Regions from separate parts of the Rhizobium sp. GR12 genome, predicted to be linked through region 1. Evidence: predicted binding sites of a transcription regulator. Region 1 holds the regulator's gene; each other region holds the start of a gene.

What was found. Region 1 encodes LexA, which represses DNA repair genes until DNA is damaged. Its sites were predicted from a motif close to TGTTCNNNNTGTGTTCNG; they were not measured.
Positions count from the first base shown of each region.
Region 2: the regulator LexA is predicted to act here: its motif matches at 2,116-2,133, upstream of QSK43_RS01905 (2'-5' RNA ligase family protein).
Region 3: the regulator LexA is predicted to act here: its motif matches at 4,645-4,662, upstream of QSK43_RS08050 (ATP-dependent helicase).
Region 4: the regulator LexA is predicted to act here: its motif matches at 3,759-3,776, upstream of recA (recombinase RecA).

Region 1 covers NZ_JASXTH010000005.1:330,368-337,706, forward strand. Annotated here, with positions in the region: gene QSK43_RS11355 (ComEC/Rec2 family competence protein) at 1-2,281, shown strand, start outside; gene QSK43_RS11360 (glutathione S-transferase family protein) at 2,300-2,977, opposite strand; gene lexA (transcriptional repressor LexA) at 3,432-4,154, opposite strand; gene QSK43_RS11370 (VOC family protein) at 4,365-5,234, shown strand; gene kdsA (3-deoxy-8-phosphooctulonate synthase) at 5,234-6,079, shown strand; gene eno (phosphopyruvate hydratase) at 6,227-7,339, shown strand, end outside.
Region 2 covers NZ_JASXTH010000001.1:389,578-396,916, reverse strand. Annotated here, with positions in the region: gene ybaK (Cys-tRNA(Pro) deacylase) at 65-541, opposite strand; gene QSK43_RS01915 (ArsC family reductase) at 554-901, opposite strand; gene QSK43_RS01910 (hypothetical protein) at 1,112-1,279, shown strand; gene QSK43_RS01905 (2'-5' RNA ligase family protein) at 1,339-2,055, opposite strand; gene guaA (glutamine-hydrolyzing GMP synthase) at 2,160-3,737, opposite strand; gene QSK43_RS01895 (5'-methylthioadenosine/S-adenosylhomocysteine nucleosidase) at 3,821-4,459, opposite strand; gene QSK43_RS01890 (PaaI family thioesterase) at 4,456-4,905, opposite strand; gene QSK43_RS01885 (TspO/MBR family protein) at 4,989-5,441, opposite strand; gene QSK43_RS01880 (DUF1513 domain-containing protein) at 5,493-6,587, opposite strand; gene QSK43_RS01875 (imelysin family protein) at 6,592-7,339, opposite strand, start outside.
Region 3 covers NZ_JASXTH010000004.1:33,613-40,951, forward strand. Annotated here, with positions in the region: gene rfbB (dTDP-glucose 4,6-dehydratase) at 1-598, opposite strand, end outside; gene rfbC (dTDP-4-dehydrorhamnose 3,5-epimerase) at 601-1,170, opposite strand; gene dinB (DNA polymerase IV) at 1,348-2,427, opposite strand; gene QSK43_RS08050 (ATP-dependent helicase) at 2,451-4,517, opposite strand; gene QSK43_RS08055 (prolyl oligopeptidase family serine peptidase) at 4,841-5,578, shown strand; gene QSK43_RS08060 (LacI family DNA-binding transcriptional regulator) at 5,787-6,857, shown strand; gene QSK43_RS08065 (FAD-dependent oxidoreductase) at 6,863-7,339, shown strand, end outside.
Region 4 covers NZ_JASXTH010000002.1:353,567-360,905, reverse strand. Annotated here, with positions in the region: gene QSK43_RS04680 (OmpA family protein) at 1-1,424, shown strand, start outside; gene QSK43_RS04675 (pseudouridine-5'-phosphate glycosidase) at 1,694-2,617, opposite strand; gene QSK43_RS04670 (carbohydrate kinase family protein) at 2,647-3,588, opposite strand; gene recA (recombinase RecA) at 3,835-4,926, shown strand; gene alaS (alanine--tRNA ligase) at 5,161-7,339, shown strand, end outside.

The DNA of each region.
Region 1 (7,339 bases):
CGCATTCGGTCACGATTTTCTTTTCATCCCCGTCTTTATCGGCTGCGGCGCGATCCTGTGGTTTTCTCTCGATGCCGCGCCTTCTTCGTTTATTCTGTCGGTGGTATTTCTGCTTGTCGCAGGTCTGGCGCTGCTTGTGAGATATAGCGCCGGCTTTGCGGCGGCGGCCTGCGGCCTCTGCGCTTTTCTTTTGCTCGGCATGCTTCTGGCCGATTTCGAAACCCGGCGGGCGGGAACCGTGTTGCTGGATACCCCCGTCACCACCACCATCACCGGCACGGTGGCGCGTCGGGAAGTCGATGCGCGCGGCTACTGGCGGTATGTGGTCCAACTGACCGCCACGGAAGGGCCGACATTGTCGCGTCCGCCGCAGAGGATTTCGGTGCTTGCGCGCGGCGGCGAGCCGGTGGCGCTCGGCGCCACTCTTCGCGGCAAGGCGCGCCTTTCACCGCCATCCGGCCCGGCCTTGCCGGAACTCAACGACTTCGCCTTCACCTCCTATTTCAGAGGCGTAGGCGCGACCGGATACTTCTATAAGCCGCCGCAGACGCTTGCGTCACCCGTGGGTGATATGGCAGCTGAAAAGGGTTGGCTGGAATGGGTCGATACGCGGCTTTATGGCCTGCGCAGCGCGATTGCCGAGCGTATCCGCAATACCATCGGCGGAGACGCCGGGGCCTTTGCCGCCTCCATCGTCACCGATGAGAGACAGGCCATCTCGGCCCAGACGATGGAGGCGTTGCGGCTCTCCGGTCTGGCGCATATCGTCGCCATTTCGGGGCTCAACATGGCGCTGGCATCCGGCATATTCTTCGTTGGCCTGAGATTGGCCTTCAGCCTGTTCCCGGCCTTTGCGCAGCGCTGGCCGGTCAAGAAGGTCGCGGCTTTCGCGGCGTTGCTGATGACGCTCGCTTATTATCTCATTTCCGGTTTCGCCGTTTCCGCCGAACGCGCCTGGCTGATGATGTCGGTAATGCTGATCGCGGTTCTTTTCGATCAACCCTCGCTCAGCCTCAGAAATGTTGCCATTTCCGCATTGGTCATTCTTATCTTTTCGCCCTCGGAAATCATGGGGCCGAGTTTCCAGATGTCGTTCGCCGCCACCATAGCGCTCGTTTCGGCCTATGCCTTCTGGAGCCGCTGGCGCATTGACCAAGAGCGGCTGTTCATCGGGCGCAAACCCGCATGGATGAAGGTGGCGGAAACGGTGGGCGCGGTCATCGGTGGTGTTGTCACGACATCGCTTATCGGCGGCCTTTCGACGGCGATCTATTCGGCCGAACATTTTCATCGTGTCACCACCTATGGACTTTTCGCCAATCTGGCCGCAATGCCGCTCATGTCGCTGATCGTCATGCCCTTCGGCCTCCTCGCCATGCTGCTGATGCCGTTCGGGCTCGATGCGCCGTTCCTGAAGATCATGGGCTTTGGCATGGCTCTCGTCATCGAGGTTGCAAACGAGGTGGGGTCGTGGGGCGGCAGCGCGGCGACGGGGCGTCCGCATGGCTGGTTCCTTGGTGTCGCCTCGGTGGGTTTACTGCTCATGACATTGCTGCGCAGCCGGCTTGCGCTTCTTGGCGTTCCGGTTCTGCTTTTCGCCTTCGGGCTGTCGGCGGTCACGGCCTATCGCGATTTACCTGATCTGTTGATCCACGAGGACGGCGAGTTGGTGGCAATGGTGGAAAACGGCAAGGTCTTCACCACGAAAACCCGCCCGCCGGGCTTTGTTTTCGGCCAATGGCAAAGGGCGCTGTTGCTGCCGGAAAAAGCCGTGCCGCCGGTCTTTATCAGCGGGGAGGGCAGGATAAATACTACTGGCTCCGGCTCGAAATCGAAGCTGTCGCCTGAGGACATGACGGCGGTGGCGCGGGAGATGACGGCGGCTCTCAAAGATGCCAAAGTCGGCGTCTTCACCTGCAGGAAAGACATGTGGTGTGCGGCGAGCGCGGCAAGCGGCGAGTGGATCATCGTTCTGGAAGACGGCCGTTTCGCCGGAAAAGCCTGCGATATCGCCGATATTGTCGTCGTTTCCCGCAGAACCTCTTTTTCACAGTGCCGTTCGGGCGCGCTTCTGCTCAGCCGCGATATTTTGCGGCGTCTCGGTTCGGTGGAAATAGACTTCGCGGACAAGGCGCAGGCAGAAGTGGTTGGTCGGCTGCGCGCCGCAATCGCCGGAACGGACCGGCCCTGGAGCCGACATCGTTATTACGACTGGAAAAGTGGCCGTTTCGACCGCGATCTGCCGCAACCCGTCATCCGGCTGCTGGCGGCGTCGCAATGACCCCGCCAGCGCGGACAATCAAACCTTGACGCGCAGATCGGCGGTCACTTCGCCGGTCGCACCGATTTCCTGTTCATGTGACACATCGCGCCAAATCTCCTTCAAACCCGCCTCGTACCATTCCTGCATGGCGGGCAGGGCGAGCAGCCGGTCGCAATAGGTTTTCGCCGCAGGCGAAAGATCCGCGCCATAGCTCTGGAAACGGAATGCGACCGGGCAGAAGAAGGCGTCGACCGCGGTGAATTTCTGACCGGCAAGATACGGCCCGCCGAATTTTGAAAGACCTTCGCTCCACAGCACATCGATGCGCTTTATATCGGCCGCAAGCCCTGCATCGGCACCCTTCGGCTTTATCCTTATGCCGACCGACATGGGATAGAGATTGCGCAGCGAGAAAAAGCCCGCATGCATTTCGCTGGCCGCCGAACGCGACCATGCCCTTGCCTGTTTGTCGCTTGCCCAGACGCCCTGATGTCTTTCGGCAAGATATTCGGCGATCGAAAGCGATTCCCAAACGGTCACACCCTCATCGACCAGGCAGGGCACCTTGCCGGTTGGCGAAAACGTGGTGAAGGCGACGCCTTCGCCGAATGGAACGAGCTTTTCATCGAAGGCGATACCGAGCGTGCGCATCAACACCCACGGCCGCAGCGACCACGAGGAATAGTTCTTGTTGGCAATATAAAGATCGTACATGGCGTATCTCCCGGATATGAGGCGCATTTCTATACCTGCCGGCAGTCCATGGAATATCGAAAATAATCCATGGCTCCCATAAGCTGCATTGATGGATCGTAAGGTGAGGGCACGTGTGGCAGCGCCTCGCTAATATCACCACTCGGAGACGACGAAATATCACCACGCGGTGCGATGACGTAAATTCACATTTTGTCCGGGGTCTTGCGGAGGTTCCCCCGCAACGATTGCAGCCGACGGCATATACGCCGCTGCCCCACAGTAAAACAGAAGCATCGGTATCAAGGGTGGAACCAATTTCCAAAAGGCGTCAGGCGCCGATACAGTGGGTGTTGGACAACAACTCGTTTATCTCTGGATCACGCCCGTGCTCTAGAACAACTCACCCTTTCAGACAGACGCCACCCTCTAGATGACGCCTGTTGAAAACCGGAGCGCGTCCGGTTTCATCGGATCAATGGTAACGGCGGATGAGCCCGACCAGTTTGCCCTGGATTTTCACCCGGTCCGGTCCAAAAATACGGGTCTCATAAGCGGGGTTTGCCGCCTCCAGCGCAATGGAGGCTCCCTTGCGGCGGAAACGCTTCAGCGTCGCTTCCTCGTCATCCACCAGAGCCACAACGATGTCACCCGGATTGGCGGTGTTGCCATTGCGGATTATGACGGTATCGCCGTCGAAAATGCCGGCCTCGATCATCGAATCGCCCTTGACCTCAAGCGCGTAATGTTCACCCGTGCCCAGCATGTCTACAGGTACGGCCACATCGTGGGTGTTGTTCTGGATGGCGGAAATCGGCACGCCGGCGGCGATACGTCCCATCACGGGCACGCTGACGGCCCCGACGAGATCGTTGGCCGGCGCCCTGGTGGCAGGGGCCGGTTCCGGCGCCTTGGGTTTGCCGAGGCTGCCTTCGATGACGCTCGGCGAAAAGCCGCGCTGCGGCCTTGCACCCGGCGTATAAGCCTCGGGCAGCTTGATGACTTCCAGCGCTCGCGCCCTATTCGGTAGCCGACGAATGAAACCGCGCTCTTCGAGGGCGGTAATCAGCCGGTGGATGCCGGATTTCGAAGCAAGATCGAGTGCGTCCTTCATTTCATCGAAGGAGGGCGGCACGCCGGACTCTTTCATTCGTTCATGAATGAAGAGAAGCAATTCCTGCTGTTTGCGCGTGAGCATGAGGAAAACACCCTTTGGAATCGTCGTGGAAGTTGCGAAACAAATACAGAACGAACACTATATGTTCCATATGTGTTCTGCAATCCCCTAAAATTTCGTGAAGCTGCTATCTGTTGTCCTGATGATTTGCTTCATCGACCGCATTCGTGCTTTTCTTCGCATCGAACCGTTTCGGCATGGCCTTGCCGCAACGCCAGCAGGAAACCAGTCATGATGAAACCCTATCGCGTCGATCATCTCGTTCTGCCCGTGGAGGTCATCGGCGTTGCCGCAAAGCGTCTCTTAAGCCTTGGATTTACGGTAGCGCCAGAGGCTCTGCATCCCTTCGGGACCCGGAATAGCTGTGTTTTTTTCACCGATGGCACCTACTTGGAGCCACTCGCCATTGCTGACCCGGCTAAATATAATGCCTCGGCAGACAACGGAGATGTGTTCACCGGTAGGGATCGTGCTTTCCGGCAACGGGATGGTAGGGAAGGTTTTTCGGCCCTCGTCGCCCGCACGGACAATGCCCTTGCCGATCATGACAGGTTTGTGGCGGCCGGCGTATCGGCAGGTGAGGTCTTCGAATTTTCGCGGCCAGTCCAAATGCCTGACGGTTCGCAAGGCGAAGCTGCCTTCCGGCTGGCCTTTGCAGGGCAGGATGCCGCTTCGGATTTCTTTTTGTTCAGCTGCCAGCGCCTGAAGGCCCTTCCGGGCGACCGCTCGATGCTCGAGCGCCATGCCAACGGGGTTTACGGTTTGTCCGAGATCGTCCTGTCGTCCGGTCAAAAACCCGGCCCGATGCACCTGATCGAAACGGTGTTCGGCTGTGAGGGCAGGGTGTCTGCGGATGGAGACATCGTATCGGAAACCGGCAATGCACGGATCAGACTGACCGAAAAGGAGGATTTCGAGCCGGAGTTGAAGGATGGCTCTGAGGGATTGCGCGGTGCTGGCGTCGTCTTTTCGTCGCACGATCTTGCCGTGACAGAGGCGGTGCTTGCTGCTAATGGCGTGTCCTACGGAAAAGCGGACGCCCGTCTTGTGGTGCCTGCCGCGCCCGGTCAGGGCGTCACATTCTCCTTCGAGGAAAAATGATGAGCGTTACGAACAATCTCAAAGTCACTGCCGGAGACGGCACGGCCAAGGTTTCCTTTTCCAATACCGAGCGTTTTTCGCTGATCGCCGGTCCCTGCCAGATGGAAAGCCGCGAGCATGCCTTCATGATCGCTGGCGTCCTGAAGGAGCTTTGCGACAGCCTTGGGATAGGCCTCGTCTACAAGTCCTCCTTCGACAAGGCCAACCGCACCTCGCTTTCCGGCAAGCGCGGCATCGGCCTTGAGAATGCGATGCAGGTTTTCGCCGATCTCAAGAAGGAGTTCGGTTTTCCGGTCCTGACCGACATTCACACCGAGGAGCAATGTGCGATCGTCTCCGAAGTCGTGGATGTCTTGCAGATTCCGGCGTTCCTCAGCCGCCAGACGGACCTTCTCGTCGCCGCCGCCAAAACGGGCCGTGTCGTCAATGTCAAGAAGGGCCAGTTTCTGGCTCCCTGGGACATGAAGAACGTGCTTGCCAAGCTCAACGAAAGCGGCAATCCGAATGTGATGCTGTGTGAGCGCGGTGCGTCCTTCGGTTACAACACGCTGGTCTCGGATATGCGTTCCCTGCCGATCATGGCCTCGCTTGGCGCACCTGTCGTGTTCGACGCCACCCATTCGGTGCAGCAGCCGGGCGGGCAGGGCGGATCCACCGGCGGCCAGCGCGAATTCGTCGAGACTTTGGCGCGTGCGGCGGTGGCAGTCGGCGTGGCCGGTCTCTTCATCGAAACCCATGAAGACCCGGACAATGCGCCGTCAGACGGCCCCAACATGGTTCACCTGAAGGACATGCCGAAACTGCTCGAAAAGCTTCTGGCTTTCGACGCCATCGCGAAATCCTGAGTGGCAGGCGGCCATACGGGCGCCGTTTGTTCCAATCGATTTTAATGGCGGGCGCTTCGTTTCTACCGTCCGCTGTCATTGTAATTTCTTCGCCATCGTCTAAGACAGGCGACGGAAAATATCTGTTCCATTCCCAAGGGAGAGACCATGACTGCCATTACCGATATCATCGCGCGCGAAATTCTCGACAGCCGCGGCAACCCGACCGTTGAAGTCGATGTCTATCTCGAAGACGGCTCCATGGGCCGCGCCGCCGTTCCTTCCGGCGCCTCGACAGGCGCGCATGAGGCGGTTGAGCTGCGGGATGGCGGCAAGCGTTATCTCGGCAAGGGCGTGGAAAAGGCGGTCGAAGCCGTCAATACGGAAATCTTCGACGCAATCGGCGGTTTCGACGCTGAAAACCAGATCCAGATCGACCAGACGATGATCGCGCTTGACGGCACGCCGAACAAGTCGCGCATCGGCGCCAACGCCATCCTCGGCGTGTCGCTCGCAGTCGCCAAGGCTGCGGCCGAAGCCTCCGGCCTGCCGCTTTACCGTTATGTCGGTGGCCCGAACGCGCATCTTCTGCCGGTTCCGATGATGAACATCATCAATGGCGGCGCGCATGCCGACAACCCGATCGATTTCCAGGAATTCATGATCCTGCCGGTTGGCGCGGATAACATCCGTGAAGCCGTACGCATGGGTTCGGAAGTATTCCATACGCTGAAAAAAGAATTGTCCGCACAAGGCCACAACACCAATGTTGGCGACGAGGGCGGTTTTGCACCGGGTCTCGAAAGCGCACCGGCTGCGCTCGATTTCATCATGAAGTCGATCGAAAAGGCCGGTTACCGCCCGGGCGAAGACATGTTCATCGGCCTCGACTGCGCCTCGACCGAATTCTTCAAGGACGGAAAATACGTGCTTGAAGGCGAGGGCCGCACGCTGGAGCCGGGCGCGATGGCTGAATATCTGGCCGAACTGGTCGCGAAATACCCGATCATTTCCGTCGAGGACGGCATGGCCGAAGACGACTGGGACGGCTGGAAGGCGCTGACCGACCTCGTCGGCAACAAGTGCCAGCTGGTCGGCGACGATCTTTTCGTCACCAACTCCGCACGCCTTCGCGACGGCATCAAGATGGGTGTCGCAAACTCCATCCTCGTCAAGGTCAACCAGATCGGTTCGCTTTCCGAGACGCTGGATGCGGTCGAGACGGCGCACAAGGCCGGCTACACCGCCGTTATGTCGCACCGTTCGGGCGAAACGGAAGAT
Region 2 (7,339 bases), on a different contig from region 1:
TGAGGCGCCGACCATAGCCCATTCTTTTCGAAAGCCAAATGCTTTCAAAAGCGGTCTGAGAGCATCAGTCGGCCACAAGCGGCGCGGCGACGGCCTTCAGCGCCGCCTGCGCATCGAGAGGGGAAAGTCTTACCTGCAGGCCACGCTGCCCGCCGTTTATATATACATATTCATGGGCCATGGCCTGCGTTTCGATGGCCGTCGGCACCTGCTTCTTCTGCCCGAAAGGGCTGATGCCGCCGACATGATAACCGGTTGCCCGTTCCGCATCGGCAGGCTTCATCATGCTGGCGGATTTGCCGCCGAATGCTGCTGCGAGCTTCTTCATGCTCACCTCGCGGTCGGAGGGCACGACGACGCAGATCGGCTTGCCGTCCAGCTCCGCCATCAGCGTTTTCAAGACCAGATGCGGCGCCTCACCGATTGCCTCGGCCGCCTGCAAGCCGATCCGGTCCGCATTCGGGTCATAGTCATAGGTGACTGTGGTGAAGCTTATGCCGGCCTTGGTCAGCATCTGTGTCGCGCGGGTTGTCCTGGACATGGCGGGCGGCGCTCACGCAAAGAGGGTCTGATAGGTGTCCGGCTTGAAACCGACGGTTATCTTGTCCCTGGCCTCCAGCACGGGGCGCTTGATCATGGAGGGCTGCTCCAGCATCAGCCCGATGGCCTTTTCACGACCCAGATCGGCTTTCTTGCCGTCATCCAGCTTCTTGAAGGTGGTGCCGGCGCGGTTGAGAACCGTTTCCCAGCCTGCGGCATCGCACCATGTCTCAAGCTGAGCCCGGTCGATACCCGCTGACTTATAGTCATGGAAAGAATAGTCGATGCCGGTGGCTTCCAGCCAGCTTCTCGCCTTTTTCATCGTGTCGCAGTTCTTGATGCCGTAAATGGTGACCGTCATGTTGTCCGCCTCTTTGCCTTGGCCCACCGGCATAACAAAATATGCGTCTTATTCAAGCCGCCGCCTGAGGGTGCGCTTTAAGCTATGCAAAAACGCAAAAGCTGACATCCAAACGAGCGCGAGCAAAGCTGCATGGCTTCCTTGCTACATCATGAGTTGTAGAACAGGCCGAAAATACCCACTATTTGGCTATCAAATATGGAGAGAAAAATGCGTCAGGTTGCAAAGACATCGCGTAACTTCTTCGGCGAAACTTTCGCCGTTCTCGGTGCAGCACTGTCGGTTTCGGCCGCTGTTCGCGCGCATCGCAAGCCGGCCCGCGCCGACCTCGAAGCCCTTGGCATCGACGGCAAGGCTTTCGACAAGGTCCAGCTCTAAGCTGGTTATCGTTTGCAGCGAGGCGACACCGCCTCGCTCGTGCATGAGTTCTGGTGGCGTTACCGTACCGCCAGCTTTCGATTGGACCGTTTTTTGGGGCCGATCACTTTTTCCGGTAAAGGTATCTGGCTTTCAAGCGGCTCGTAACGATCGGCTTTCGCCGAAAGCGCGAAGCGTCCAAGTGACTCGTGCCGTGTTTCGCCATTGTGGCTGAAAATCAGCTCAAAATTGCCAGCCAACCAGCTATAGGGTTTTCCTTCCGGCATCGGCTCTATCTTCCCGCAGCCGTAAATCATGGTGATGTGCGGCGTGAAAGACGATGCGGCGATATAGGGAAGATTTGCCCGCCAAAGCGCGCGCTGTAACATCTTCACCAGAGCGCTCATCTCCGGCATGTCACGATTGCTTCGCAGCACCAGGCTGTTTCGATTGCCGAAAAGCGAGCTTGCATCCAGCGTGATCGGAACGGGCCGTGCCCTGACTTCCCCCAATGCCGCCTTCAGCCTGTTTGTCAGGCCGTGAGGGACGGTATCGAAACATCCGATACACATCAGCGTTATATGCAGAAGCTCCGCAGGATAGGCCTCACGCAGCGTGCGTCCTTCCGCGTGGTGTGATGCATCGGCAAAAATTCTCGCCGCGAGGGTCGGCGGCGGCTTCAAGACCAGCAACAGCTTGCTGAGAAATCGCGGACTGAAGCGCCGTATTTTCTGCGGCTCCAGCCCATCAAAATAGAGCTGCCTTAAAGCTCCTCCATCCGTCAACTCGCAACCCATGACGATGCTCCACAGCCTTATGCCAAGGCCGGGAACCTATCATCGTGCGGCGACGAAATAAAGAACAAAAGAAGAACGAAAGGCGAAATTGCTCCGCCTCGGTTTTATTCCCACTCGATCGTGCCGGGCGGCTTGCTCGTAACATCATAGACGACACGGTTGATGCCGCGGACTTCGTTGATGATGCGGGTTGCCGCGCGGCCGAGGAAATTCATGTCGTAGGGATAGAAATCCGCCGTCATGCCGTCCACGGAGGTCACGGCACGCAACGCACAGACGAAGTCATAGGTGCGGTAGTCGCCCATCACGCCAACCGTCTGCACCGGCAGCAGCACGGCGAAGGCCTGCCAGATGGTGTCGTAAAGACCGGCCTTGCGGATTTCGTCGAGATAGACTGCATCGGCCTTGCGCAGAATATCGAGCTTCTCACGGGTGACCGCGCCGGGGCAGCGGATCGCCAGACCCGGACCGGGGAAGGGGTGGCGACCGATGAAGCTTTCCGGCAGGCCGAGTTCGCGGCCAAGCGCACGCACCTCGTCCTTGAAAAGCTCACGCAGCGGCTCCACCAGCTTCATGTTCATGCGCTCGGGAAGACCGCCGACATTGTGGTGGCTCTTGATGGTGACGGAGGGGCCGCCGGAGAAAGAAACGCTTTCGATGACGTCAGGGTAAAGCGTGCCCTGTGCCAGGAATTTCGGCGCGCCCTTGCCATCTGCGGCAATCTTCGCCGCTTCGGCTTCGAAGACTTCGATGAACAGGCGGCCAATGGTCTTGCGCTTCGCTTCCGGGTCGGAAACGCCAGCCAGTTCCCCGAGGAACATGTCTGCGGCATCCACATGCACCAGCGGAATATTGTAATGGTCGCGGAACATGCCGACGACCTGCTCGCTTTCGCCAAGCCGCATCAGGCCGTGGTCCACGTAAACGCAGGTCAGCTGGTCGCCGATCGCCTCATGGATGAGGATCGCCGCAACAGAGGAATCGACGCCGCCCGACAATGCGCAGAGCACGCGGCCGGTGCCGACCTGATCGCGGATCTTGCGGATCATCTCGGCGCGATAGGCCGCCATCGTCCAGTCGGATTTCAGACCGACGATCTTGTGCACGAAGTTGGAAAGCAGCTTGCCGCCGTCAGGCGTGTGCACCACTTCCGGGTGGAACATGGTGGTGTAATAATGGCGCGTCTCGTCCGCCGCGATGGCGAAAGGCGCATTTTCGGAGGTTGCGATGACCTCGAAACCTTCCGGCAGCTTCGTCACGCGGTCGCCGTGGCTCATCCAGACGGGATAGCTCTCGCCCTGTTCCCAGAAGCCGTCGAAAAGCGGGCTTGCCTTTTTGATGTCGATGTTGGCGCGGCCGAATTCTGCCGCATGGCCACCCTCGACAACGCCGCCGAGCTGGGTGCAGAGCGTCTGCTGGCCGTAGCAGATGCCGAGGATTGGAACCTTGCTGTCGAACACCGCCTGCGGCGCGCGCGGGCTTCCTTCAGCCGTCACCGATGCGGGGCCGCCGGAGAAGATCACGCCCTTGGGCTGAAGCTTCTCAAACGCCTCTGCGGCATTCTGGAACGGATGGATTTCGCAGTAGACCCCGGCCTCGCGGATGCGGCGCGCAATCAGCTGCGTCACCTGGCTGCCGAAATCGATGATGAGAATGCTGTCGGGATGGGCTATCTGGGTCATGGCGAGCCTTTAAAGAAAATGGCGGCTTTAGGCAACCCGGAAGCGGGTGTCAAACAGCGGAAATTTGCGAAAATCGCAAGGTTTCAAAGGGTGATCGCGCCGTCTGCGATGGCGCGGCATAGCCGGTCGATGGCATCTGCGAGCTTTTCATCGATGATGTGCAGATATTCCGTCCAGTCGTCCACATGGTTTACATCGGCCTTGCCATCGGAAATACCGCGCAGGCCGACGAGCGGCAAGCCGAAGCGCTGGCAGGCCCTGAGCACGGCATAGGTTTCCATTTCAACCATATCTGCGTCGATCAGCCCATAGGCCTCGCCCGAGATGACGTTGGCGCCGGTGGAAAGCCGCGCCTCGGCAAGACCGGGTATGCGCAAGGGCAGGGCCACCTCGGCCGGCAGATCGAGGAACGGCGTACGGCCCTTTTCGAAACCGAAGGCGGAAGCATCCATGTCTCGATAGGAAACCGAAATCGCCTGATAGACGCCCGTTTGCTCCAGCGTCCGCGATCCGGCGGAGCCGAGCGAAACGACGAGATCAGGCAGATGGTCTGCCGCATCGAGACCGGCAAGAACGGCCGTGACCGAAATCGCCGCCTCGACCGGGCCGACGCCGGTCATCAAGGGCGCGATGCGCGCCTGGAGATGCGGGCCGTATTCGGCGGAAGCCGCCATGACGAAAAGAACGGATTTGTCCGCAACATGCAAAAGCCGGTAACTCATCCGGTAATATCCTCGCGGCCTTTTACGACCATCATTGTGCCCGTCATGGAGGCGATCAGCTTTGCCGGCCCGTCCGAAAGCGCATAGGCGCGGCCATCGGCCACGATCAGATTATTTCCGGGCTTGATGATTTCGCCACGAAAGAGAAACCGCTCGCCGCGTCCGGGGGACATGAGGTTGACCTTGAACTCGATGGTCAGCAGCGAAGCTTCCGGCTCGATGATCGTATAGGCGGCATAGGTGCAGGCGGTGTCCAGACCGGCGGCGATGACGCCCGCATGCAAGATACCGTGCTGCTGCGTCAGCTTTTCATGAAAGGGCAGCTCGATTTCCACCAGCCGATGTTCGATACGGCTTATCTGCGCATCGATTGCCTGCACCACACCCTGCCGCGCAAAGCTTCTTTCTATCCGCTGACGAAAATCGCCGGGATCCGTGATCTCCATGGTCTACCTGCCTAAATTAAGTCCCCATCGCAAACTGACATGGCGTGTGGCGACGGGCAAGGCAAGGATTGCTCGGGCAAAATTTAGTTCAGCAAGACGATACTCGCGTTCAGCATCGTGGCAAAGGCGACCCAAACGGCATAGGGCACGAATAGCCACATCGATATCCTGTCACGGCTGTAGGTGAGCGTGATGAAAGCGACGATGCAGATCAGCATCGGAATGATGATGACAAGCCCGCCTGTCGGGCTTTGCATGCCGAAAAAGATCGGCGACCACAGAAAATTCAGCACCATCTGCGTGAACCAGAGACGCATGCGCGTCCCCATCGGCTTGCGGATCCATGTCCGCGCCCCGGCGATGCCGATCATCACGTAAAGCGTTGTCCAGACCGGGCCGAAGATCCAGTTGGGTGGATTGAAGAATGGTTTCTGCAGCGATTGATACCATTCGCCGGGCACGTTGTTGACGCCGATCAGCGCTCCAATGGCAACGACTGCAACCACGAAAATAATGTACACGGCAAGGTTTTTCATGACGCATCCAATGCACCGGCCGTGCTTTTGTTCCCGTGCCTTTTCAGTATTTTAGCCGGAGATGCGCACGATGTGCTGATCCCATGCCACCTCGCTGCGAACGGTCTCGAAAAATCCGTCATAGGAAGAAATCGCAATGCCACTCTCGGCAGGGGCGACGCCCGCTGCCTCACGCACCGTCGTCTCCGATACGACACGCCCGGTTTTTGCATCCAGCGTCACGGCGGCGTTGCCGTTGGGCGAGGTCAGGCCCACCAGTCCGTCACGTCGGTTGACGGCGATGGCCCCGACATAATTGGCAAGGCGCACTGTCGTCTCCTCCGGCAGATCGACGAAGGCCAGGTCCTCGCCCTTCGAGAAATGGCCGACGAGCGGCGGAAGGTCGTTGCGCGGCCCCTCATATTGGCAGGCGAACCAGACGCGCCCGTCATCACCGAGATCGACATGGCGGGTGGAAAGCTGACGCAGCTGCTCCGGCATCGCATGTTTCTGGATCAACTGGCCACTGGCAGCATCAAGAAGCACGAGCGACGGCTGCATGCTGTCGATATTGAGTTTGGTACGGCCGAAATCCGGGTGGGTTTCGATGCCGCCATTGGCGATGACGATCAGCCGCCCGTCATCGCTCACCGTCATGTCATGGGTGCCGACGCCGTGAGCGTCGTACTCGCCGATGCGGACAAATCCGTTTCGGGCATCATAAAGCCCGATAACGCCGCGATTGCCGTCGAAATCGTTTTCGCTGGCATAGAGGATCGCGCCGTCGGGGGAAAATTGCCCGTGGCCGTAGAAGTGGCGGTTTTCCGGCGTGTGCATGATGATAGGCTCGCGACGCCGCGCCGGGTCGAAGGCCATGAAGAAGGTGCCGGGCCTGCGCGCGAAGGCCACCGTCATGCCCGTCGCATGGCTCGTCGCCATTCCATGGGCACGGGACGGCAGGGTGACGCGGTCGATGATCTCGCCGCGTTCGCTTACCGTTGCGATGCCGTAGGACCCGTCACGGGCCCGGAAGGCGGAAGCGAAAACGGCATCGGCACGCTCGAGCGCGTGCAGCGAGCCGGGGGCAAGCGCTGCGAGAAAGGGAATTCCCGCCGCCTTGATGAAGCTGCGCCGGTCTATCAGCACCCGCTTTTTGCCTGATATCACCGGTTCAGTCTCCGTCGGCGAAGGAAAAGCCGGAGCTGAGGCCGATTGCGCCGCCATATTGGTCGTTGAGGCGGTAGATCAGGTCTTTGCCGTTGAGCAGTAGATAATCGACCTTGGCGCGCTGCTGATTGTCATCAAGCGCTTTTTCCACGTTGGTATCGATCGTTCCGGCAATGCGGATCATCGATTTGGCGATGAAGTCGATGGAGTTGACGATGGAGCGCTGGTCGGGCGGCACGAGTTCCACCATATCCGCCGTGTGCAGCAAGGTCTGAACAGCCTTGATGTTTTCGGCAATGCTCTTCCAGGTCAGGCCGGACCGCCAGTAAATGGCCGTGCGGGGAAATCTGGCCTTGTCCGGCCCTTTGTAGAAGGTCTCGATACGCTGGTCGCGGATCGCTTCGGAGCCGTGCACGAGAATGCCGAGCAGGGCGACCAGCGCCTCACGTTCATCGCGAAATACGGGATTGTCCGCTCCGGGCTGCGTCCAGTTTTTCAAAGCACCGTCGGGCGCGTTCCAGCCGTCGGAAAGCTCCGCCGCCACATTGGCGACGTTGCCGGCAATCGCTGCACCATAACGGCAACGGAAATCGCCCTTCTTGTCGAGAAGTTCATCGGCACCGGTGCCGTAGAGCACGAATTCCAGTGCGCCAAGGCCCTGCGCAGCGACACTCTTCCCCTTCAGGCTGTCGGCGCTGGTGACGCTTTCATCTTTTTCCGCAAGATAACGCTGTACCTGCTTCAGGCCGAGA
Region 3 (7,339 bases), on a different contig from region 1:
GAATAAGTTTTTCAGGGAAGTGGAACGGCCCGTAATTGTTTGAGCAGTTGGAAATCACGACCGGAAGACCATAGGTGCGCTGCCAGGCAGTGGCGAGATGGTCGCTTGCGGCTTTCGAAGCGGAATACGGCGACGAAGGATCGTAGGGTGTTGTTTCTTCGAAGAGGCCATGCTCTCCGAGCGAACCGTAAACCTCATCGGTCGAGACGTGAAGCATGCGGAAGCTTGTTTTCGCGTCGTCGGCCAGGCCGACCCAATATTCCCGTGCTGCTTCCAGCATCGTGAATGTGCCGTTGATATTGGTCTGAATGAAATCGGCAGCACCCGTGATGGAGCGGTCGACGTGGCTCTCAGCTGCCAGATGCATCACGTAGTCCGGTTGAAATGTCGCGAAAGCGTCATTCATCGCGGCGCGGTCGCATATGTCCGCCTGAAGAAAGCGGTGGTTTGGCGCATTTTCGATTGGCTTCAGTGAGGCCAGATTACCCGCGTAGGTCAGCTTGTCGACGGTAAGAACATCCGCGCCCACTTCGCTCACGAGATAGCGCACAAGGGCCGATCCGATAAATCCGGCGCCGCCGGTGACTAGAACGCGCATTATCAGTTTTCCGTTTTTTGGTAGGTGAAATAGTCGGGCAACTCGGACAGAGACGGCTGCTTTGCGTCCTTGTCGGAAAGTACGCGGTCGCCTACCGTTGGCCAGTTGATGCCGATTGCAGGATCATCCCACTTAACGCCGCGGTCATGGTCCGCGCTGTAAGGAGCTGTGACCTTGTACGAGATGACGGTGTCATCGACGAGTGTCATAAACCCGTGGGCGAAGCCAGCCGGTATCCAGAACTGCTCACCGGTTTCCGGTGAAAGCTCGATGGCGGCCCATTGTCCGAAAGTGGGAGACCCCGTTCTGATATCGACGGCGACGTCCAGCAGGCGACCACGAATGCAGCGGACAAGCTTTCCCTGTGCAAACGGGTTCGTCTGGAAGTGAAGCCCGCGGACGGTCCCGGCCTGCGCGGACAAGGATTCATTATCCTGCAAGAATTCTACGTCCGACACATTCTCTCGAAACCAGTCGCGCTTGAAAACTTCGCTGAAGTAGCCCCTGCTATCGCCAAAACGGGCCGGAGTTATCTTTTTTAAGCCTGATATCGGGAATGCTTCTACCTGCACTTCGCGGATCCTGTCTGGTCTACCTGCTAACGGTGGTATGACTTTATCGATAAGGACAGTCAATAACGCTTTATTGCTCGACCACACAAGAGTACCCCACTCTTTCGCAGCGCGGTATAGCGGAAAGCCCGGTGTAGCTACTCCCCTGGCGGGCTTTTTCGCTTCGGGAAAGCGGCATCATATTCCAAGCGCCAACTGCGGTTCCTGTTCGCTCTCTTCGGTATTCAGCGATGAAAGAGTGATCCCCAACAGCCGCACCGGACGTTTGAATGGAAAGACGGAGGCAAGCAGGGTCTCTGCCATCTCCTGGATCGTCGCGACGTCAGACACGGCTCCCGATACGGTCTTGCTGCGGGTCGCCTGGCTGAAATCCGAATATTTGATCTTAACGGTGACCGTCTTTCCGGTGATGTCATGGGCCTCGCAATAACGCCAGACTTTCTGAGCCAAAGGGCCTAGCTCGGCCTTGGCCAGATCGAGATCGTCGATGTCCTCGATGAATGTGTCCTCGGCGCCGACGGATTTGCGGATGCGATCGGGCTTTACCGGTCGTCCATCGATGCCGCGGGCGATGTTGTAGAAATAAGGGCCGGACTTTCCAAAATGCTGTTGCAGAAAACCGAGTGCTTTCGACTTGAGATCGAGCCCGGTTTCGATGCCGTGCCGTTTCATCCGCTCGGCCGTGGCTGGTCCCACACCATGGAATTTCTTGACGGGCAGGGCTTCAACAAAGCCCGGGCCGTTTTTTGGCGTGATGACGGCCTGGCCATTCGGCTTGTTCAGGTCGCTTGCCATCTTGGCGAGAAACTTGTTGTAGGAAATGCCGGCGGACGCATTGAGGCCGGTGACCGTTTTGATATTCGCGCGGATTTCCAACGCGATTTCGGTGGCAATCTCCATGCCTTTCAGGTTTTCGGTGACATCGAGATAGGCTTCGTCGAGTGATAGCGGCTCGATCAGCGGGGTATATTCGGCAAATATCTCCCTGATCTGTTGCGAGACCTGCCGATACACCTCGAAGCGCGGCGGCACGAAGATCAGATCCGGGCATTTCCGTCTGGCGGTAACCGATGGCATCGCGGAATGCACGCCGAAGGTTCTCGCTTCGTAACTTGCCGCAGCCACCACGCCCCGTGCCGCCGATCCACCAACGGCGACCGGCAGGCCGCGAAGTGCGGGATTGTCGCGTTGCTCCACCGATGCATAAAATGCATCCATGTCGATATGGATGATCTTTCGAACAGCCGTTTTATCCATCGTTCCAGCCTGTACGATCTTGCCTATTTCCACATCGCTCGCATCCGCGCGCCGACGTCGATGCGGATCTGCTGCGCGCTGCGCTCGGAAGCCGCGGCCGAAACCAGGGGCCAGGTGGCGGTTTCGAAGAACTGCAGCAAAGTTGCCGGTATGAAGCGGGTTCTGGCGGCATAAACATGCCGGTCTCCCTGCGCGTTCTGGCCGTGGGTGAAGAACCGTTGCGGCGTGATCAGCGACAGACTGTCCTTGGCGCGCGTCATGGCGACATAGAGCAGCCGGCGTTCCTCTTCAATTTCATGCGTGGAGCCGACGCCGAGATCGGAGGGTATGCAGCCATCGACCACATTCAGGATGAAAACCGACCGCCATTCCTGACCTTTTGCCGAATGGATCGTTGAAAGTGTCAGGTAATCCTCATCCAGCAACGGCACCCCTGCCTGATCGCTGGTGGCATCCGGCGGATCGAGCGTCAGTTCGGTCAGGAAACGTTCGCGGGAAGGGTAGCCGCCGGCAATCTGCTCGAGTTGCAGCAAATCGGCCTTGCGGGTCTCGGCGTCCTCATGGATGCGCTCAAGATGAGGCTCGTACCAGAGCCGCGCGTGCTCGATATCTGACGGCCAGCCGCTGTGCGATTTTCGCAGGTTCGCCAGCAGCTGAACGAAGGACACCCAGTCATCGCCGGTTTTGGGTGGCGGCGGGATTTCGTCAAGGGAAAGCAACGGCTCGGGGTCTGCCGCAATCGTATCGAGAATATTGCCGGCCTTCTTCGGCCCGATACCCGGCAGCATCTGAAGAAGCCGGAAACCGGCGACCCGGTCGCGCGGGTTTTGCGCGAAACGCAACACCGCCAGCATGTCCTTCACATGGGCACTGTCGAGAAACTTCAGGCCGCCAAATTTGACGAAGGGGATGTTGCGGCGTGTCAGCTCGATTTCAAGCGGGCCGCTGTGACTGGACGTGCGAAACAGCACGGCCTGCTGCTTCAGTGTCATGCCGGTCTCACGATCGGCCAGCACCTGGTCGATGATGAAATTCGCCTGCTCGGTTTCGTCCTTTACCGTCACGAGCTTCGGTCGCTCGAGCGATTGCCGTTCGGTCCAGAGATTTTTGGTGAAGCGCTCGCGGGCAAGGTCGATGACGCCGTTGGCCGCAGCCAGTATCGGCTGTGTCGAGCGGTAGTTTCGATCAAGGGTGATAACATCGGCGGCCGGGCTGAAACATGCCGGAAAATCCAGTATGTTGCGCACCGTCGCTGCCCGGAACGAATAGATCGACTGGGCGTCGTCCCCCACCACGGTCAGCCCGCGGCCGCCGGGTTTCAGCGCCATCAGCACCGAGGCCTGCAGCCGGTTGGTATCCTGATATTCGTCGACCATCACATGGTCGAAACGATTGCCGATATCGCCGGCAAGGTCGGGATCGCTGACCATCTGGGCCCAGTAGAGCAGCAGATCGTCATAATCGAGAACATTCTGGGCCTGCTTGGCCTCGACATAAGCGGCGAATAATTGTTTGAGCTCGTCTTCCCAGGTGGACACCCATGGGTAGTGCTGGCGCAGGATCTCTTTCAACGGTGTCTGAGAATTGACGGCGCGCGAATAGATCGCAAGGCAGGTGCCCTTTGTCGGAAAACGGCTCTCGGTCTTGGAAAAACCTAGCTCGTGTCGGGCAAGGTTCATCAGGTCGGCGCTGTCCTCGCGGTCGTGGATGGTGAAGTCCACGTCCAGTCCGATCTGTTCGGCATAGATACGCAAGAGGCGCGCGCCGATCCCGTGAAACGTACCGGACCACGCCAGCGCATCGGTAAGAGTTCCGGCATTGGCGCCGATGACCTGTTTGCAGATCCGCTCGACACGGCGAGACATTTCGGAGGCGGCACGCCGCGAAAACGTCATCAGCAGGAGGCGGCGAGGATCGGCGCCGTTGACAATCAGATGCGCCACCCGGTGCGCCAGCGTATTGGTCTTGCCGGAACCGGCGCCGGCGATGATCAGCAATGGTCCAGCCGTGTGTCCGTGTGAAAGTCCAACGCCATGTTCCACGGCCTTGCGTTGCTGCTCGTTCAGTTTGTCCAGATAGGCAACCGCCATGCCCCGCATCCCTGATATTTGCCTATCCGCACGATGACGGCCTTTTCAAAAATGCCAGCCTTCGGAGAGACGGCCAGTCATTTTCGCACTGTTGTCGCAATGATTAGCAAAAACTCAAACAGCAAGCCAGAACAAATAATGAACGTATGCCGCTGTCTTCCACACGAGGGTGAACTGTGGTGTCGAATAGAAATTCGCAGCCCCAGTCGGGTTCTTATGGGACCTCGGCTGGCCTGCCTCTCGAACCACTGAACCAACCCGGTGGCTCATGAGTTCAGCAATCGTGCCTTGGGAAGAGGTATGTTTTTCGGGAGGACGAAACCATGAAACATCTGAAACTTTGCCTGATCGTTATCGCAGCACTCGCCACATCGACATTTGCGTTTGCCGAGCAGCAGGCGATGAAGTCTGAAACAACGATCGCGTCGGACATCAATTATCTGCTCTATACCCCGAAGGACTATGCCGGTTCGGACAAGACCTATCCTCTCGTCGTCTGGCTGCATGGCGGCGATCAGGGCGGGAGCGATGTTGAAAAGCTGCGTGGCAGCGGCCTGCCCAAATTGATCGAGGAGGGGCGTGAATTTCCATTCATGGTGTTTTCGCCGCAAAATCCAAGCGAGGAACTGCTGTATCCGATCGAGCGCGTCGCAAGTGTCCTTGAATCGGTTGTGGCGGATCACCGCGTGGATCGCAGCCGCATCTATCTGATCGGATATAGTCGGGGAGGGTTCGGCGCCTGGTCGATGGCCGAGCAGTTCCCGCAAACTTTTGCCGCCGTCGTTCCAATCGCCGGTGGCGGCATCCGCCATTACCTCAATCGCACCAATGAAAAAACGGCCTTCTGGGCCTTTCATGGAGCAAAAGATGAGGTGATTCCTCTTTCCGACACGGTGATTCTGGTTCAACGCCTCCAGGAACTGAAACGCAATGTACGGCTGACGGTTTTCGAGGATACGAACCATGAAGAGGTCGAGAGAAAAGTACTGAGCGATGAGGCGATGTGGACCTGGCTGCTCGGGCAAAAGCTTGTCAGCGAAAAGACGCCTTCAACTCCCTGAACTTGCGCTGGGCAAGACTTTACGGCTGGGATGAAGGCCCTCGACCCAGCGCGGCCGCCATTTGGCGGCTGGCAGTCTCATCGGCACTCCTCAAAACATCTCTCCGCAAGCCATCTTTGCCCTCTTGACACCCGGCAGGTAGATCGTGCTAATACGCATTAACAGCTAATACGTATTAGCAAGCAGCCGATGTCGGGGAGGGCATTGCGTGGCCAACCATAAGCGCCTTACTCAGAACGATATTGCGAGACTGGCCGGCGTCAGTCAGGCCACGGTTTCGCTCGTTCTGAACGGTGCACCGGCTACCATCGCCCGTATCCCGGCTGAAACCCGCGAGCGCGTGCAGGACGTCATCCGCAAGACGGGTTATGTCGCGGACCCGATTGCGCGCCGGATGGCCAAAGGGCTTAATCGCATCCTCGGCGTCTTCACCTATGAGCCCGCTTTTCCAAGTGCGCAGGCCGACTTCTTCACGCCGTTTCTCTTAGGCATCGAGGAGGAGGCGCAGCAGCAGGCTTACGATCTTCTGCTGCTGACCAGCGCAGGTGTGGGCAATGACCGCAAGATTTTCTCCGAGGGCAACAGGCTCCGGATCGCCGATGGCTGTCTCGTCCTCGGTCGCGAATTCGACCGCAAGGAACTCGCCCGGCTGGTCTCGGAAGACTATCCATTCGTGGCTATAGGCCGGCGCGACGATGCCGGCGGGCCGGTGCCCTATGTGGGCGGCGACTATGCCGCAGGCACGCGGCAGCTTGTTGAAGACGCAATGATGCTCGGGCATTCGAAACTCGCCTATATCGGCCCTGCGGGTCCCGCGGAATCCATCGCCGACCGCTGGCGGGGGTTCAGCGACGCGCTCGGCACGGCGGCGACGCTTGCCCTGCACATAAAGGCGGTAAACCGGCCTGCCGAAAAGATCCTCGATGCGATCATCGAAAGCGGTGCGACGGCGGCATTTTTCATCGAACTGGCGGATGCGGTGCGCGTCGAGACTTTGGCACGGGAGCGCGGAATTGGCGTGCCTGAAGTCTTCTCGATGGTCGTGCTCGGCAGTCATATTCGTGCCGGTCGCAGCCCTGTGCGTTTCACTTCCTATGAAATTCCCCGTGAAGAAATGGGCCGGCAGGCGACCGCAATGCTGGTGAACCGCATCGAGACCGGCAGCCCGGGAAGTCAGATTTTACTCAAGTGCCAGCCGGTCAAGGGTGAAACATTGGGACCAGCTCCGGCGGCCTCCCCAGATAAGTCCAAAGTCAACAAAACGGATGTGACGACGTGAAAGAGATGCAAGCAGACATTCTTGTGGTCGGTGGTGGCCTCGGCGGCGTGGCGGCGGCACTCGGTGCCGCACGGGCCGGAAAGCGCGTGATCATGACCGAGGAATATGACTGGATCGGCGGTCAGCTGACCAGCCAGGCCGTGCCGTCGGACGAACACAGCTGGGTCGAGCAATTCGGCATCACCCGGTCTTATCGCGCATTGCGCAATGGCGTACGCCAATATTACCGCGATCATTATCCGCTGACGGAAGGAGCCCGCGCCTGGGGCGACCTTAATCCGGGTGGCGGCTGGGTCAGTCGCATCTGCGCTGAACCGCGCGTCAGCCTCGCTGTCATGGAAAGCATGCTGATGCCCTATATCGGCGCGGACCGGCTGACGGTGCTCAAGCCCTATCGTCCGGTCGCGGCCGATGTCGATGGCGACCGGGTCCGCTCGATTACCGTGCGCCATCGCGACAGCGGCGCCGAGATCGTCATTTCC
Region 4 (7,339 bases), on a different contig from region 1:
CGCCGGCTCCGGAGGCGCAGCCCAACCCAGCGCCCGGCCAGCAGCCATATGAAAGACCGCCGGTAGAAGGCCAGGGCAAGACCGAGCCAGCAGCGCCGCTGCCAGGCACGCCGACGCCCCCGCCGCCGAGTGGTGCGACGACCGGACAGGCGCCCGCCGGCGAACCCGTTCCCAATCAGGTCGCCATTCCGCAGACGGAAGCGCCGCCGACGACGAAGCAGGAACTGGACAAGGCGAAGGCTATTGCCAAGGACCCGTCCAAGACCGCCGACACGGTCATCCTGCCCGTCGACAAGGGTGCTGCCGTCCTCGACAGCGACAAGGAAGTGGAACGCTCTGGCAACAACCAGGCACGGGAGCAACGCCGCCGCGAGCGTGAACAGGCCGGTGACGTGAAAGTGCCGACCTCCGATGCCGAGGCGCAGCGCGCCGGTGCCGCCGAAGGCAAGGCCCCGCCGCCGCCCGTGAAGATGGAGGCGATCACCTCCCAGCAGGGCGAGCGTATCGACCGCCGGCCGCAATATGAGCGGCCGGAAGGTGCACGCGAATGGCAGCCGCGCGAAGGCGGCAGACGCGATCAGGACCGCGATGCGCCGATCATCCTGCAATTCGGCGATCGTGTGGTGGTGCGCGGCGACGACAACCAGCGCTTCATCCGCGATGGCGGCGAGCCCTATTACGAGCGTTTGGGCGGCGGACGCATCCGCGAGACGGTCGAGCGCCGGGACGGCACGCAGGTGGTGACGATCCGCAACCGCTACGGCGACGTCATCCAGCGTTCGCGCATCGACGACCGTGGCCGGGAATATGTGCTGTTCTATGCGCCGGAGTTGATGGAGGATCCTGACCGTGAATACGTCTATCGCGATCCGGGCCTCGACCTGCCGCCGATGCGTCTGCGCATTCCGGTGACGGACTACATCATCGACACGTCGAGCGATCCGGACCGCGATTATTATCGCTTCCTGGAGCAGCCGCCGGTCGAGCCGGTGGAGCGCGTCTATTCGTTGGACGAAGTGCGTTATTCGGCCCGCATCCGCGACAAGGTGCGCCGTATCGACCTCGATACGATCACCTTCGCCACGGGCAGCGCCGATATTCCGATGGCGCAGGCGCGTTCGCTGCGCAAGGTAGCGGATGCGATCAACAAGGCGCTGGCAAAGAACCCGGCGGAGACCTTCCTGATCGAAGGCCACACCGATGCCGTCGGTTCGGATGAAAGCAACCTCGTCCTTTCCGACGAGCGCGCCGCGTCCGTCGCAAACGTGCTGACCGATGTTTACGGCATTCCGCCGGAAAACCTCGCGACCCAAGGGTATGGCGAGCGTTATCTGAAGGTTCAGACACTCGGTCCGGAACAGCAGAACCGCCGCGTCACCATCCGCCGCGTCACGCCGCTGGTAAGGCCGGTCGCCCAGAACTGACCGGGTTCAGGAACTGAAAAACGAAATCCCGGAAAGCGTAAAGCTTTCCGGGCTTTTTTGTTGGTAGCAAAGTTCTTAGGGCAGACACGTTCGTATCCCGTCACCCCGGACTGGATTCGAGGTCCAGCATGATCAAGGACTTGATCACGAAAGACTCTTTCACGGCGCAGACGCGCCGTGGCTGGATGCCGGATCAAGTCCGGCATGACGGAGGAGAGGCTTCGCCCTCTGCCACACCCTCATTTGAGGTTGATCCCGGCCCCTAACGCCTAGTTCAGCGCGACGGCGATCTCTGCGGCGAGCTGGGCATTGTTGCGCACCAGCGCGATATTGGTCGCGAGGCTGCGGCCATCGGTCAACCGGAAGATATCGCCGAGCAGGAAGGGCGTGACGGCCTTGCCGGTGATGTCCTGGCGCTCGGCGTGGGAAATGGCGCGGTTGATGTAGATTTCCATCTCCTCGCGCGGAATTTCGTCTTCTTCCGGCACGGGATTGGCGATCAGCATGCCGCCGTCGATGCCGAGCTGTTCGCGGGTCGTCTGGAAATTGGCGATGGCCGCCGGGCTGTTGAGCGAAAGCGGGCTGGAAAGGCCGGAGGAGCGCGACCAGAAGGCTGGAAACTCTTCCGAACCGAAGGTAACGACCGGCACGCCGTTGGTCTCGAGAACTTCCAGCGTCTTCGGAATATCCAGAATGGCCTTGGCGCCGGCGCAGACGACGATCACGCCGGTTTTGGCAAGCTCGGTCAGATCGGCGGAAATATCGAAGGTCTGTTCCGCGCCCTTGTGCACGCCGCCGATGCCGCCGGTGGCGAAAACGCGGATGCCGGCGCGGGCAGCGGCGATCATGGTGGCTGCCACTGTCGTCGCGCCCGTGCGGCGCTCGGCAATCGCGAAGGCGAGATCGGCGCGCGAGACCTTCATGGCGTCCGTGGTCTGGGCCAGTGCTTCCAGCTGGTCTTTCTCAAGGCCGATATGCAGGGTGCCGTGAATGACGGCGATGGTTGCCGGAACGGCGCCCTGATCGCGGATGATCTGTTCGACACCTTCGGCCATCTCGATATTGCCCGGGTAGGGCATGCCGTGGGTGATGATGGTCGATTCAAGCGCCACGATCGGCGCGCCGCGCTGCTTGGCGGCGGCAACCTCTTGCGAATAGACGATGGGCAGGAGCGGGGAGATGGGGCGGGTCATTCTGTCTGTTCCAGGTTCTTAAAACGGGTTCATGCCAGTATTTCGGCATTGGGGACAAGCCCTAACATGGCCTCGACACTGTCTTTTGACAGGTCCTGGGCGGTAGCAAAGGGCGATTGCACGGTGATGGCGGCGGCCGCTGCGCCCAGTCGGAGCGCTTCGGCGATAGTTTTGCCCTCGGTGATTGCCGCGAGATAACCGCAGGCCATGGCGTCTCCCGCACCCGTCACATCTTTCACCTCGCGGATGAGGGGCGGGTGGAGGCTTGCGGTTTGCGTCGCGTTGAAGGCCACCACTTCGCTTGCGCCACGGGTGACGACGCCGCCGGCAAGACCGGCCTTGCGGAGAATTTCCGGCCAGTCGCGAACATTTGCCGTTGTCTGCCCGGTCAAAGCACGCGCCTCCGCCTCGTTCATGAAGAGAAAGTCGATATCGGCGAGCACGTCCTTCAGCTTCACCGCCTTGGCGGGCGAAATGGCGATTGCTGCGAGCGGTTTTTTGCAGGCGCGGGCAATGAGGCCGAGCGCCTTCAGCGTATCCTCCGGCAGATTGGCGTCGCAAAGCAGAAGGTCGCTTGCGGTGATCGCGTCGCGCACTGCACGCACTTTGAGGCGGCGTGGCGAAAACAGCTTGTAGAGGTCCATATCCGCAAGGGCGATGACGAGATTGCCGTCGCGCTCCAGAATGGCGGTGTAGCTCGGCGTGCGGCGATCGAGGAAAACGAAGGGCGTATCTTCGACGCCCGCCTGCCTTGCGGCCTCCGCCACCGCCTCGCCCGTCACGTCGCCGCCGCGTGGTGCGATGATGCGGACGGCAAAACCGAGCCGGGAGAGATTGCGCGCCGCGTTGAAACCGCCGCCGCCTGCCTCTTCCATCCAGGAGCCGGGATTGCTGGCGCCGGGCGCTGTTTCCGCCTCGATCATGCCGCGCCTGTCGATATGCGCGCCGCCCAGAACGAGTATTTTCTTCACGCTTGCGTTTCCCTCTTTCGCGGATGGAAAGGGTGGACGATTCGTCCGAACCGTTTGGTTTTCCGCCTTCGCACCCGGTCTGCGGCGATAGGCCGGACACGAAAAAACGAAAGCAGAACAAACCACTTATCGCTATTTGTTTTCAATATGCTGGCTGCGCCTTGCGAAATGAGAACAAATAGAGTACATCCTATTTCCATACTGCTTCATTGCCTGTGTGGCTTCAATAACCTAAAGGTGGACCGGATGGCACAAAATTCTTTGCGTCTCGTAGAGGATAAATCGGTGGATAAAAGCAAGGCACTGGAAGCGGCGCTCTCCCAGATCGAACGGTCGTTCGGCAAGGGATCGATCATGAAGCTCGGTTCCAATGAAAATGTGGTTGAAGTCGAGACCGTTTCGACGGGTTCGCTCAGCCTGGATATCGCGCTCGGTATCGGCGGTTTGCCGCGGGGGCGCATCGTTGAGATTTACGGCCCGGAAAGCTCGGGTAAGACGACGCTGGCTCTGCAGACGATTGCGGAATGCCAGAAGAAGGGCGGTATCTGCGCCTTCGTGGATGCCGAGCACGCGCTCGATCCCATCTATGCCCGCAAGCTTGGCGTGGATTTGCAGAACCTCCTGATCTCGCAGCCGGATACGGGCGAACAGGCGCTGGAAATCACCGATACGCTGGTGCGTTCCGGCGCCGTCGATATTCTGGTCGTGGACTCGGTTGCGGCGCTGACGCCGCGTGCGGAAATCGAAGGCGAGATGGGCGACAGCCTGCCGGGCCTTCAGGCCCGCTTGATGAGCCAGGCGCTGCGCAAGCTGACTGCCTCGATCTCCAAGTCGAAATGCATGGTGATCTTCATCAACCAGATCCGCATGAAGATCGGCGTCATGTTCGGTTCGCCGGAAACGACGACGGGCGGCAACGCACTGAAGTTCTACGCCTCGGTGCGTCTCGACATTCGCCGTATCGGCGCTGTCAAGGAACGCGAAGAGATTGTCGGCAACCAGACGCGTGTCAAGGTCGTCAAGAACAAGATGGCGCCGCCCTTCAAACAGGTGGAATTCGACATCATGTATGGCGAGGGCGTATCGAAGACCGGCGAGCTTGTCGATCTCGGCGTGAAGGCCGGTATCGTCGAAAAATCCGGTGCGTGGTTCTCCTATAATAGTCAGCGTCTGGGGCAGGGGCGTGAAAACGCCAAGACCTTCCTGCGCGACAATCCGGAAATGGCAAATGAGATCGAACTGGCGCTGCGCCAGAATGCCGGTCTGATCGCCGATCGCTTCCTGCATAATGGTGGTCCTGACGCCAACGATGGCGACGACGGGGCCGATGAAGGCTGATGCGTTCGCGAAGGTTCGGGCGGTAGCGCCCGGAAGCTTTGCCGGCATGAGCTGGTTTGGATCAAAAGGGTCGTGCGATTTTCCTTCGCGCGGCCCTTTTTCTTTGCCTATACGCCTTGCTTCGCCTCCATGGCTGGACAGGGCAGGGTGCGGACGATAAAAGCCAGTGATTTTGCAATATAGCCATCGTTCAGGATGGCGATGATGGACTCCAGCTGTGAGCGGTGTGTGGGCATGAGCGGTGTGAATGAAATTCGGTCGACCTTCCTCGACTACTTCAAGAAGAACGGACACGAGATCGTGCCCTCCAGCCCGCTGGTGCCGCGCAACGATCCGACGCTGATGTTCACCAATGCCGGTATGGTGCAGTTCAAGAACGTCTTCACCGGTCTTGAAAGCCGCCCTTATTCCACGGCTGCCTCGGCACAGAAATGCGTGCGCGCCGGCGGTAAGCATAACGATCTGGACAATGTCGGTTATACGGCCCGTCACCATACGTTCTTCGAAATGCTCGGCAATTTCTCCTTCGGCGATTATTTCAAGGAAGAGGCGATCACCCATGCCTGGAACCTGATTACCAAGGAATTCGGCATTGACCGCAACCGTCTTCTCGTCACGGTCTACCACACAGACGACGAGGCTTTTAATCTCTGGAAGAAGATCGCCGGTTTCTCCGACGACCGCATCATCCGCATTCCGACCAGCGACAATTTCTGGGCCATGGGCGATACCGGTCCGTGCGGCCCCTGCTCGGAAATCTTCTACGACCATGGCGACCATATCTGGGGCGGCCCGCCCGGCTCACCGGACGAAGACGGCGACCGTTTCATCGAGATATGGAACCTCGTCTTCATGCAATATGAGCAGCTGACGAAGGAAGAGCGCATCGATCTGCCGCGCCCGTCGATCGATACCGGCATGGGTCTCGAGCGCGTTTCGGCACTGTTGCAGGGCAAACACGACAATTACGATACCGATCTGTTCCGGGCGCTGATTTCGGCCTCCGTCGAGGCGACCGGCGTTCCGGCGGAAGGCGAAAAACGCGCCAGCCACCGGGTCATCGCCGATCATCTGCGCTCATCCGCCTTCCTGATCGCCGATGGCGTTCTGCCGTCCAACGAAGGCAGAGGTTATGTTCTGCGCCGTATCATGCGCCGCGCCATGCGTCATGCCGAGCTTCTCGGTTCGCGTGAGCCGCTGATCTACAGGCTGCTGCCGGCGCTGATACAGCAGATGGGCCGCGCCTATCCGGAACTGGTCCGCGCCGAAGCGCTGATTTCCGAGACCCTGAAGCTTGAGGAAACCCGTTTCCGCAAGACGCTGGATCGTGGCCTGTCGCTGCTATCCGACGCGACCTCTACCCTGCACAAGGGCGACATGCTGGACGGCGAGACAGCCTTCAAGCTTTACGACACCTATGGGTTCCCGCTCGATCTGACGCAGGATGCGTTGCGTGCCCGCGAAATCAGCGTCGACATTTCCGGCTTCACGGATGCCATGCAACGCCAGAAGGCGGAAGCGCGCTCGCACTGGGCCGGCTCCGGCGACAAGGCGACCGAAACGGTGTGGTTCGAACTGAAGGAGAAGTTCGGCGCGACCGAATTCCTCGGTTACGATACCGAAACCGCAGAAGGCGTCATTCAGGCGATCGTCAAGGACGGCAAGTCGGTGGAAAGTGCTGCCGATGGCGAGACGGTGCAGATCGTCGTCAACCAGACGCCGTTTTATGGCGAGTCCGGCGGCCAGATGGGCGATACGGGCGTTATCTCCGGCGACAATGGCGCCTTTACCGTCTCCGAAACCCAGAAAAAGGGCGAAGGTCTGTTCGTGCATTCCGGCACGGTGTCCAAGGGTGGGTTGAAGCTTGGTGAAGCCGTGCAGCTGACGGTCGATCATGACCGCCGTTCGCGTCTGCGTGCCAATCACTCCGCCACCCACCTGTTGCACGAGGCGCTACGCGAGGTGCTTGGCACGCACGTTGCACAGAAGGGTTCGCTGGTCGCGCCTGAGCGCCTGCGCTTCGACGTTTCGCATCCGAAGCCGATGTCGGCAGAGGAACTGAAGGTGGTCGAGGACATGGCAAACGAGATCGTGCTGCAGAATTCGCCGGTCGTGACCCGCCTGATGAGCGTTGACGACGCCATTGCCGAGGGCGCCATGGCGCTGTTCGGTGAAAAATATGGTGATGAAGTGCGCGTGGTGTCCATGGGCACCGGCCTTCACGGTGCGAAAGCCAACCGTCCTTATTCCGTAGAGCTTTGCGGCGGCACCCATGTTGCCGCAACCGGCCAGATCGGTCTTATCCGCATTCTCGGCGAAAGCGCCGTCGGTGCCGGCGTGCGTCGTCTTGAAGCCGTAACGGGGCAGGGCGCGCTCGCCTATCTCTCCGAGCAGGATGAGCGGGTAAAGGCGC